2 regions of the Streptomyces sp. NPDC057010 genome follow, and region 1 is predicted to be linked to the other one. Evidence: riboswitches for the same ligand, from Rfam matches in the RefSeq annotation. Region 1 holds a riboswitch; the other holds the start of a gene.
The links. Region 1 has a riboswitch for cobalamin ahead of ACFTXQ_RS33550 (ribonucleoside-diphosphate reductase subunit alpha). Riboswitches for the same ligand answer to the same signal wherever they lie in the genome.
Positions count from the first base shown of each region.

Region 2: it holds a riboswitch for cobalamin, as region 1 does, so the genes downstream of both, metE (5-methyltetrahydropteroyltriglutamate--homocysteine S-methyltransferase) here and ACFTXQ_RS33550 (ribonucleoside-diphosphate reductase subunit alpha) in region 1, are expected to answer to the same signal.

Region 1 is NZ_JBHUSC010000071.1:16,159-21,623, forward strand. Features, by position in the region: gene ACFTXQ_RS33550 (ribonucleoside-diphosphate reductase subunit alpha) at 1-2,081, opposite strand, end outside; cobalamin riboswitch at 2,221-2,352, opposite strand; gene ACFTXQ_RS33555 (GNAT family N-acetyltransferase) at 2,397-2,897, opposite strand; gene ACFTXQ_RS33560 (hypothetical protein) at 2,959-3,144, shown strand; gene ACFTXQ_RS33565 (Uma2 family endonuclease) at 3,090-3,515, shown strand; gene ACFTXQ_RS33570 (CstA-like transporter-associated (seleno)protein) at 3,567-3,764, opposite strand; gene ACFTXQ_RS33575 (carbon starvation CstA family protein) at 3,764-5,465, opposite strand, start outside.
Region 2 is NZ_JBHUSC010000075.1:6,094-11,558, reverse strand. Features, by position in the region: gene ACFTXQ_RS34015 (DUF6114 domain-containing protein) at 1-218, shown strand, start outside; gene ACFTXQ_RS34010 (hypothetical protein) at 215-871, shown strand; gene ACFTXQ_RS34005 (metallophosphoesterase) at 907-1,674, opposite strand; cobalamin riboswitch at 1,799-2,028, shown strand; gene metE (5-methyltetrahydropteroyltriglutamate--homocysteine S-methyltransferase) at 2,199-4,517, shown strand; gene ACFTXQ_RS33995 (hypothetical protein) at 4,690-5,439, shown strand.

The DNA.
Region 1 (5,465 bases):
CACGCCGTGCGGTACAGCTCGCGCACCTCGGCCGGGATCCAGCCGAAGCCCTGCACCGAGCCGGAGGAGTCGCGCAGCGCCTCGCGGGTCTGCGCGTCCCACACGCCGAGCTGCTTCAGCTCCTCCACCAGGTAGGCGTTGACCTGGAGGAACTCACCGCTGAGGGTCTCGCGCTTGAAGAGGTTGGAGACCTGCGGCTCGATGCACTCGTACACGCCCGCGATCGAGGCGATCGTCGCCGTCGGGGCGATCGCGAGGAGCAGGGAGTTGCGCATGCCGGTCTTCGCGACCCGGGCGCGCAGCGCGTCCCAGCGCTCCGGCCAGTTCAGCGCCACGTCGTAGTGGTCCGGGTGCAGGACGCCCTGGGCGGTGCGGGTCTCGGCCCACGCCGGGAGCGGGCCGCTGCGCTCGGCGAGGTCGCAGGACGCCTCGTACGCGGCCAGCATGATCCGCTCGGAGATCTTCGTCGACAGGGCCTTCGCCTCGGGGGAGTCGAAGGGGAGCCGCAGCTTGAAGAAGACGTCCTGGAGGCCCATCGCGCCCAGGCCCACCGGACGCCACTTGGCGTTGGAGCGGCCGGCCTGCTCGGTCGGGTAGAAGTTGATGTCGACCACGCGGTCGAGGAAGGTCACGGCCGTCCGGACGGTCTCGTCCAGGCGCTCCCAGTCCAGCTCCCCGCCGGCCACGAAGGCGCCCAGGTTGACCGAGCCGAGGTTGCAGACGGCGGTCTCGCCGTCGTTGGTGACCTCGATGATCTCGGTGCAGAGGTTGGAGGAGTGGACGACCGTGCCGGGCAGCGCGGTCTGGTTCGCGGTCCGGTTGGAGGCGTCCTTGAAGGTCATCCAGCCCTGGCCGGTCTGCGCGAGCGTGCGCATCATGCGGCCGTACAGGTCGCGGGCCGGCATGGTCTTCTTGGCGAGCCCGGCCGCCTCGGCCTTGACGTACGCGGCGTCGAAGTCGGCGCCGTACAGGTCCACCAGCTCGGGGACGTCGGCCGGGGAGAACAGCGACCACTGGCCGTCCGCGTTCACGCGGCGCATGAACTCGTCCGGGATCCAGTGGGCGAGGTTGAGGTTGTGCGTACGGCGCTGGTCCTCGCCGGTGTTGTCGCGCAGCTCCAGGAACTCCTCGATGTCCGCGTGCCAGGTCTCCAGGTAGACGGCGGCGGCGCCCTTGCGGCGGCCGCCCTGGTTCACGGCGGCGACGGAGGCGTCCAGGGTCTTCAGGAACGGCACGATGCCGTTGGAGTGGCCGTTGGTGCCGCGGATCAGCGAACCGCGGGCGCGGATGCGGGAGTACGACAGGCCGATGCCGCCGGCGTGCTTCGAGAGGCGGGCGACCTGGTGGTAGCGGTCGTAGATCGAGTCGAGCTCGTCCAGCGGGGAGTCCAGCAGGTAGCAGGAGGACATCTGCGGGTGCCGGGTGCCGGAGTTGAAGAGCGTGGGGGAGGACGGCAGGTAGTCGAGGCGGCTCATCAGCCGGTAGAGCGAAGCCACTTCCTCGACGGCGCGCACGCTCTCGTCCTCGGCGAGGCCGCAGGCCACGCGCAGCATGAAGTACTGCGGGGTCTCGATGACCTGGCGGGTGATGGGGTGGCGCAGCAGGTAGCGGCTGTGCAGGGTGCGCAGGCCGAAGAAGCCGAACCGGTCGTCCGCGCCCTCGGCGAGAGTGTGTTCCACCAGCGCGTCCAGGCGGGCCGCGTGGGTGCGGACGAACTCGGCCGTGCGGTCGGCGATGAGCCCCTCGCGGTGGCCGACCTCGACGGAGGCGGAGAAGGAGGTGGCGCCCTGGCCGGCGGCCTCGTCGGCGACGGCCAGCGTCAGCAGCCGGGCGGCGAGCCTGGAGTACGCCGGGTCCTCGGAGATCAGCCCGGCGGCGGCCTCGGTGGCCAGCCCCCGCAGCTCGGCCTCGTCGGCGGCGGCGCTGCGGCCGCGCAGCGCGGCGGCGGCGACCCGGCCGGGGTCGGCGTCGGGGAGGTCGGCCGTCAGCTCGGTGAGGGTACGCAGCAGCGTGGCCCCCGGGCCCTCGGTGTTGTCGCCTGAAACGGACTCGGCGCGCGGTGCGGAAGGCGCGATGGTCACGGCGGGAGCTCTCCCTCGCTCGGCCCGGCGTCGGCGGGCAGGGCACGGGGAGGCGCATGCGGGCGCGACAGGTCGCGCACACCGCACGGCGTCCACCGGCCCAACCGCGAGGCCCGGACGTATCGGCACCCGGTTCGGTCGAGCCGGGCGCACTGTCGGCAGGTCTTCGGACTTGCGGGTGCACCGATGGGTGCACTTCATACCGTTGCGGGACAGTTCCGGATTCACACCGGATTCCCCTGCGGCGACAGCAGGCATGAGCATACATGTGGGGGCCGTGTCCTGTGCGACCCCCTAGATGTTGTGTCGCCGTGGCTACAGTTCGAGACCGTACGTAAGCAGAGTGAGGGCGGGGAACGGCGCCCAGTCCCGCGCGGGGGTCCGTACGAAGCCGAGGCGTTCATAGATCCGGTGGGCGGCCGGCATGTCATCCGACGTGGACAGCACGAGGCGCCGTACGCCGTCGAGGGCCCGGGCGCGGTCGATGCAGGCTCGTACCAGTGCCTCGCCGGCCCCCTGTCCGCGGCCCTCCCGGGCGACGGCCAGCATCCGGAACTCGGCTTCGTCGGACTGCGCGATGTCGCGGAAGGAACTCCCGGGCGGGGCGAAGGCCACACCGCCGAGCAGCCGGCCGTCGCTCCGCACGGCGACCAGTATCTCGCTGTCGGCGGCCCGCCCGGCCACGTCCCGCAGCCGCGCGAGGTACGGGTCCTCCTCGCCGTAGGTGAGCAGCCCGTCCCCGAGGTAGGCCCGCGCGGTGATCTCCCCGAGCTCCTCGTACTCCGCCGGCAGCGCCTGCCTGATCACGATGTCCATGCGGTCGAGTGTGCCGGACACTACCCTGACGGGCATGGGCACCCGAGGGGATCGACCCCACATGCTTCCCGAAGAGTTCGAGGCGGTGGCGCGGATCGCCGCCCGCGTGGCGCAAGGGCTGCGGCTCGAGTTCATCGACGGGCGACTGAGCGTCAAGGCCCGGCATGACGGGAATCGGGGGAGGGTGGCCCAGTGGCTGACGCGCGGCTTGCTCGAGGCGAGGCCGGAGCTCTTCCTGCATGCCTGAAGGGACTGCGGGTACAGACGGATCTCGCGTGCCGTGCCACGGCCGACGGCGCGTTGGCGCCGAGCGAGGCGTTCGCAGGACAGGGTGAATGGGGCGACCCGAAGCCGGTGCTCATGGTTGCCGAGGTCACCTCGTACGACCGTGAAACCGACCGGCGCAGCCGGGTCGACAAGCCCCGGGCCTATGCGGAGACCGGTATCCCTGTCTATCTGCTGGTCGACCGGGACAACGGCCTGGTTGCCGTCCACAGCGAGCCCGACGGGCCGCGGTACGAGCTGGTGCGCAGCATTCCGTTCGGCAAGGACGTCGAGCTCCCCGACCCCGTCGGCGTCACCCTCCGGACCGAGCCCCTCAAGGACTGGGTGCGTTGAGCCCACACGCGCCGAAGGGCCCCGCCGGGGGGCGGGGCCCTTCGTGTGTGTTCAGCAGCAGCGGAAGCCCTCGCGGGGGTCCGCCTCGCGGGCGTCCGTGCGAGCCCGCTCGAACTCGCGGCGGGTCGGGACCGCGGCGTGCGGGTCGTGGGAGCGGGCGTGGGCGACGTGGCGGTCGTACGCCGCCTCGCCCGAGAACTCCCGTACGTAGTACCGGGCCCGCTCCAGCGCGCTGCGCAGGCGGCTCATCAGGCCACCGGCTCCTTCGGGCGTCCGCCGCCCGAGTCGAGGCCCGCCGCGGCGAGCTCCGCCCGCTCCTCGGCGGTCGGGACGAGCCCGGCCGGGGCGATGATCTTCGACTCGGTCCACGGGACCTCGGAGAGCCTCACGGACTCGGGGCTGCTGATGGCCTTGAAGCACGTCCGGGCCGCGTCCGCCAGCACGATGATGATCAGGATCGCGAACAGCGCCGACAGCGCGCCGTCCACCGTGGCGTTGGTGACCACGGTGTGCATGTCGTCCATGTTCTTCGCGGGCGGCAGCACCTTCCCCGCGTCGATCCCGGTCTGGTACTTGTCGCGCTGCGCGAAGAAGCCGACCTTCACGTCCTCCGAGAAGATCTTCTGGTAGCTGGCGGTGAGCGTGACGGCCACGTCCCAGGCCAGCGGAACGCCCGTCACCCAGGCCCACTTCAGCCGGCCGGACTTGACCAGCAGCGTGGTGCAGACGGCCAGGGCCACCGCGGCCAGCAGCTGGTTCGCGATGCCGAACAGCGGGAAGAGCTGGTTGATGCCGCCGAGCGGGTCCTTGATGCCGACCCACAGGAAGTAGCCCCAGCCGCCGACGACGATCGCGCTCGCCAGCCAGACGCCCGGCTTCCAGCTGACGTTCCTGAAGGACTTGTGCACGTTGCCGAGGGTGTCCTGGAGCATGAACCGCCCGACGCGGGTGCCCGCGTCGACCGTCGTCAGGATGAACAGCGCCTCGAACATGATGGCGAAGTGGTACCAGAAGGCCTTCATGCCGGCGCCGCCGATGACGGCCGAGAAGATCTCCGACATTCCGAGTGCGAAGGTCGGCGCGCCGCCCGTACGGGACAGCAGGCTGGCCTCCTCGACGTCCTTCGCCGCCTGCGCGAGGGCGTCCGGGGAGATGGCGAAGCCGAAGTTGGTCACGGCCGCGGAGGCGGTCTCGACCGTGGTGCCGATGACACCGCCGGGGGAGTTGACGGCGAAGAAGAGGCCGGGCTCGATGATGGTGGCCGCGATCATCGCCATGATGGCGACGAAGGACTCGGTCAGCATGGCGCCGTAGCCGATGACCCGGACCTGGGTCTCCTTCTGGATCATCTTCGGGGTGGTGCCGGAGGAGACCAGCGAGTGGAATCCGGACAGGGCGCCGCACGCGATGGTGATGAAGACGAACGGGAACATAGAGCCGGCGAAGACCGGGCCGTCGCCGCGGGTCGCGAAGTCGGTGACCGCGGGCATCTTCAGGGTCGGCATCGCGATGACCACGCCCACGGCGAGCAGGGCGATGGTGCCGACCTTCATGAAGGTGGAGAGGTAGTCGCGGGGCGCGAGCAGCATCCACACCGGCAGCACCGACGCGACGAAGCCGTACGCGATCATCCAGATGACCAGCGTCTCCTTCTCCAGGGTGAAGGTCCCGGCGAGGGAGGACTCGGCGACCCAGCCGCCCGCGACGATGGCGAGCAGCAGCAGCGCGACTCCTATCACCGAGACCTCGGTGACCCGGCCCGGCCGCAGCACGCGGAGGTAGAAGCCCATGAAGAGGGCGATCGGGATGGTCATGCCGATGGAGAAGACGCCCCACGGGGAGTGCGCGAGCGCGTTCACGATGACCAGCGCCAGCACGGCCAGCAGGATGATCATGATGGCGAACACGGCGACCAGGGCGGCGGCTCCGCCCACGGGGCCGATCTCGTCC
Region 2 (5,465 bases), on a different contig from region 1:
AGCGGAACCTGTCCGGTGTCCTCACCACGCTGATCGCCACCGCGGCCCTGGTCCTGTCGAACCTGGGCGGGTTCCTGATCGGCACCCTGCTCGGGATCCTCGGCGGCGGCCTGATGTTCGCCTGGCAGCCGTACGCCGCCACGCCGCGCCCGGGCTCCTCCCCCAGCCCCACTCCCCCTCCCACCCTGCACCAGGATCCCCAAGGAGCACAGCCATGAGCCGTACGCGCACCGCGCTCGCCCTCGGGTTGGCCGCCGCCGGAGCCCTGTCGGTGGCCTCGGTCACCGCCACCGCCACCGCCGCGCCGTTGCCCGCGGCCGGGTCGACCACCGTCACCCCGGCCGGGCACTCCTTCAAGGCCACCCTCAGCGGGAAGGCCACCCTCAAGGCCGGGTCGGTGACGGTGACCTGTACGGTCTCCGTCTCCACCGGCACGGTGCCGGCCGCGCCCGGCAACCACAACGCCGCCGGGCCGGTCTCCTCGCCGATCTCGCCGCCGACGTACAGCTCCTGCACCTCCAGCATGCCGGGCGTGACCCCCACGGTCACCACCAGCGGCGCCTGGTCGGTGTCGATGCAGGACGGCTCCCCCGTCACCGCGACCATGACCGTGCCGGTCGGCGGGCTGGTGGTCAAGACGACGGGGCTCGCCTCCTGTACCGTCACGGCGGCGCCCACGGCCGCGGCCAACGTCGGCGGCACCTGGGCCAACGGCGCGCCGTCGAGCCTGACCTTCACCAACGCCTCCGTGCCGGTCAAGGTCACCGGCGGGTTCGGCTGCCCGACGAGCGCGACCTCGTCCACCTTCAACGCCGTCTACCTCGTCGCCGACACGACCGACCCGGCCCAGCAGATCACCGTGGGCCCCTGACCCCGCGCACGAGTGGCCCGCCGCGCCGGCCGCGCCTACGGGCGGGCCACGACCACCCGGTAGTGGGTCGTCAGCCGCCCGTCCTCGCCCAGCACGTGGAAGGCGACGGCGGGCGGCTCGTCGAGGTGGACGTGGTGGTCGGGTGCGGTCTGGACCTCCCAGGGGAGCCGCAGGGTGGAGACCACGCCCGGCGCGACCAGCAGCGGGCGCCCGGCGAAGGTGGTCGCCGCCGCGGTGTGGGCGTGCCCGCACAGGAAGGCCTTGAGGTGCGGGTGCCGCTCGGCCAGCGCCGCGAGCCGCTCCTCGCCGAACTGCCGGATCTCGTCCACGTACGGGGTGTGCAGCGCAGCCGGCGGGTGGTGGAAGGCGACCAGCACCGGGGTCTCCCGCGGCGTGTCGGCCAGTACGCCGTCCAGCCAGCCGAGCGTGGACTCCTCCAGCAGGCCGTGGTCCTCGCCGGGGACGGAGGAGTCGCACACCGCGAGCACGAACCCGTCCCCGCGCAGCACCTGGTCGACCGGTGCCGCGGCCGCGGCGGGCCCCTCCCCCAGCAGCCCCTGCCGGAAGGCGACCCGCTCGTCGTGGTTGCCGGGGCAGATGACCAACGGGTGCCGGGAGCGCAGCAGTTTGGCGGCTTCCTCGTATTCGGCGGCGGTGGCGTGGTCGGCTATGTCACCGCTGACCAGGACGGCGTCCAGGTCGTACGGCAGGCTGTCGAGGTACTCCATGACGGCGCGGGTGCGGTCGGCGGCCCGCGTGCCGCCGTCGAGATGGACATCGCTGAGGTGGGCGATCACGATCACGAGCGGTGACTCCTTCGTCTCTGATCAAGAGAAGTGATCATCCTAGTCAACAGGGCTGCCGGCTCCGGGGGCTTGGGACGGTCGGGCCGGAAATCGGCTCGTGGTTTCCACGCGTACAGCGGGTAGGCTTGTGAACGCAGCTGGTTCGCTCCCGTCCGCCAGGCGGGACGCGTCGCAAGAGGGAACCCGGTGGGAATCCGGGACTGCCCCGCAGCGGTGAGCGGGAACGACCGCCGTCATACGCACTGGGACCGGAACCGGTCCTGGGAAGCGACGGCCAGTAGGTGCCGCCTCTCGAAACAGAGGTCGGTGTGCCCGCGAGTCCGAAGACCTGCCCGTTGCCCGTGCGCGAACGACCGCGCACGGTTTCCCGGTGACCTCGTGGGCGGGTCGGCGTGCACCTCAGGCGGGTCTCCCGTCGCGTACCCAGCCGTACGCGACCCCGGCGGGCCGCCCGTTCCGGCACCCCTTCGCGCCTTCGGCCCTCACCGGGCCATGGAGACAGGCTCGCGAAGGAGAGTTCCGTGACAGACAAGTCCGCAGCCGCGGCAGCACGGCCCACCGTGTACGGCTACCCCCGGCAGGGTCAGAACCGCGAACTGAAGAAGGCCGTCGAGGGCTACTGGAAGGGCCGCGTCACCGCCGATGCCCTCCACCGCACCGCCCGGGACCTGCGCCGCTCGAACTGGCGGCAGCTCGCCGGGGCCGGCATCACCGAGGTGCCGACCGGCGACTTCTCATACTACGACCACGTGCTGGACACCAGCGTGATGGTCGGCGCCGTTCCCGCCCGGCACCGGGCGGCGGTCGCCGCCGACGCCCTCGACGGCTACTTCGCGATGGCCCGCGGCACCCAGGACGTGGCGCCGCTGGAGATGACCAAGTGGTTCGACACCAACTACCACTACCTCGTCCCCGAACTCGGCCCCGACACCGCCTTCACCGCCGACTCGGCCAAGCAGGTCGCGGAGCTGCGCGAGGCCCTCGCCCTCGGGCTGGCCCCGCGGCCCGTGCTCGTCGGCCCGGTCACCTACCTCCTGCTGGCCAAGCCGGCCCCCGGCGTCGCACCCGGCTTCCAGCCGCTGACCCTCCTGGACCGGCTGCTGCCCGTCTACGCGCAGGTCCTCGCCGACCTGCGGGCGGCCGGCGCCGAGTGGGTGCAGCTGGACGAGCCGGCCCTCGTCCAGGACCGGACCCCGGCCGACCTGGGCGCCGCGGCCCGCGCCTACCGGGAGCTCGGCGCGCTCACCGACCGGCCCAGGATGCTGGTCGCCTCGTACTTCGACCGGCTGGGCGACGCCCTGCCGGTGCTCGCGAAGGCGCCCGTCGAGGGCCTGGCCCTGGACTTCACCGAGCGGGCCGCCGGCAACCTCGCCGACCTCGCCGCCGTGGGCGGCCTGCCCGGCAAGCGCCTGGTCGCCGGCGTGGTCAACGGCCGCAACATCTGGATCAACGACCACGCGAAGTCCCTCACCACCCTGGGCACGCTGCTGGGCCTCGCCGACCGCGTCGACGTCGCCGCGTCCTGTTCCCTGCTGCACGTCCCGCTGGACGTCGCCGCCGAACGCGACATCGACCCGCAGGTCCGCCGCTGGCTGGCCTTCGCCCGGCAGAAGAGCGCCGAGATCACCACGCTGGCCCGCGGCCTGGCCCACGGTACCGACGCGATCGCGGCCGAACTCGCCGCCAACCGGGCCGACCTGGCCTCGCGGGCGAGCTCGGCGCTCACCCACGACCCGGCCGTACGGGCCCGCGCCGCCGCGGTCACCGCGGCCGATGCCCGCCGCCCGCAGCCCTACGCCGACCGGGCCCCCGCCCAGCGGGCCCACCTGCGCCTGCCCCCGCTGCCCACCACCACGATCGGCTCCTTCCCGCAAACCCCGGAGTTGCGCACCGCCCGCGCCGACCTGCGCGCCGGACGCCTCGGCACGGACGGCTACGAGGAGCGCATCGAGGCCGAGATCCGCGAGGTCCTCGCCTTCCAGGAGAAGGCGGGCATCGACGTGCTCGTGCACGGGGAGCCCGAACGCAACGACATGGTCCAGTACTTCGCCGAACAGCTGACCGGCTACCTGGCCACGCAGCACGGCTGGGTCCAGTCGTACGGGACGCGCTACGTCCGCCCGCCGGTCCTCGCCGGCGACATCTCCCGCCCCGACCCGATGACCGTCCGCTGGACCTCCTACGCCCAGGCGCAGACGGGCCGTCCCGTCAAGGGGATGCTGACCGGCCCGGTCACCATGCTGGCCTGGTCCTTCGTACGCGACGACCAGCCGCTCGGCGACACCGCCCGCAAGGTGGCCCTCGCCCTGCGGGACGAGGTGAACGACCTGGAGGCCGCGGGGACTTCGGTGATCCAGGTGGACGAGCCCGCCCTGCGTGAAACCCTTCCGCTGCGGGCCGACGGGCACGCCGAGTACCTGGCCTGGGCCACCGAATCGTTCCGGCTCACCACGAGCGGGGTCCGGCCGGAGACCCAGATCCACACCCACATGTGCTACGCGGAGTTCGGCGACGTCCTCCAGGCCATCGACGACCTCGACGCGGACGTCATCAGCCTGGAAGCCGCCCGCTCCCACATGCAGGTGGCGGACGAACTCGCGGGCGCGGGCTACCCGCGCGAGGTCGGGCCGGGCGTCTGGGACATCCACTCGCCGCGCGTCCCCTCCGCCGACGAGGCGGCCGCCCTGCTGCGCAAGGGGCTCCGGGCGATCCCGGCCGAGCGGCTGTGGGTCAACCCGGACTGCGGCCTGAAGACCCGCGGTTGGCCGGAGACCCGGGCCTCCCTGGAGCACCTGGTCGCGGCGGCCCACACGGTCCGCTCCGAGCTGACCTCCGGCTGACCGGTCCCGGGAAACCAGCGAGGGCCCGGCGGCATCCGGCCGCCGGGCCCCGCGGCACGTGGGGCACCTGGGGCACGCGATCCAGGCGGGATACAGAAGAAGTACAAGAATTGCTCAGATCGTGCGCACCCGGGTGCACCGCCCGGAATCGCGGTGCGAGGATGAGCCCGCCATGACACCAGGCCCCTGTTCCCGAGCCGCCCGGGCTGCGATGTTCGCAGCCGTCTGCGTGCTGCTCGCGGCCACCGGCCACCACCTCATGACCGCAACGGCCTTACCCTGGTGGGCCGTTGCCGCTGCGGGGGCCTGTACGACGGCCACGGCCTGGGGGTTGGCCGGGCGTGAACGCGGCCTGCCCACCGTCACCGCGGCGGCCGTGGCCGTCCAGGCGGCCCTCCACGCGGGCTTCTCCCTGGTCCAGGCCGCCGCCCAGCCGTCCCTGCCGGGCGTCGGCTCGTTCGCCGGGCGGTGGGGCGCGTACCTGGCCTGCGCGGGCGGACCCCGGACGTCGATGCCGGCCATGCCTGCGATGCCGTCGATGCCCTCGATGGCGGACACAGGCGCACACGCCCACGCCCACCACGCCCTGCACGGGATGGCGGCCACGTCTCCCTCCGGGATGGGCCCGGCCGACATGTCACCCGGCGGCATGTCACCGACCGGCATGCTGGCGGCCCACCTGCTGGCGGCCGTACTCGCCGGCCTGTGGCTCGCGTACGGGGAGCAGGCCGCCTTCCGGATCCTGCGCGCGCTCGCCGGGTGGCTCCAGGCGCCGCTGCGCCCGCTGTTCGGCCTGCCGCGGGTCCCGCACCGGCCGCACGTCCGGATACGCCGCGCCCGCCGGAACGCCGGCCTCCGGCAGCTCCTCCTCGTCCACGCCATCACCTCAAGGGGTCCGCCGACGGGAACCGCTGTCCTCTGACAGCCGGCTCCCCGAGCGCGCACCGG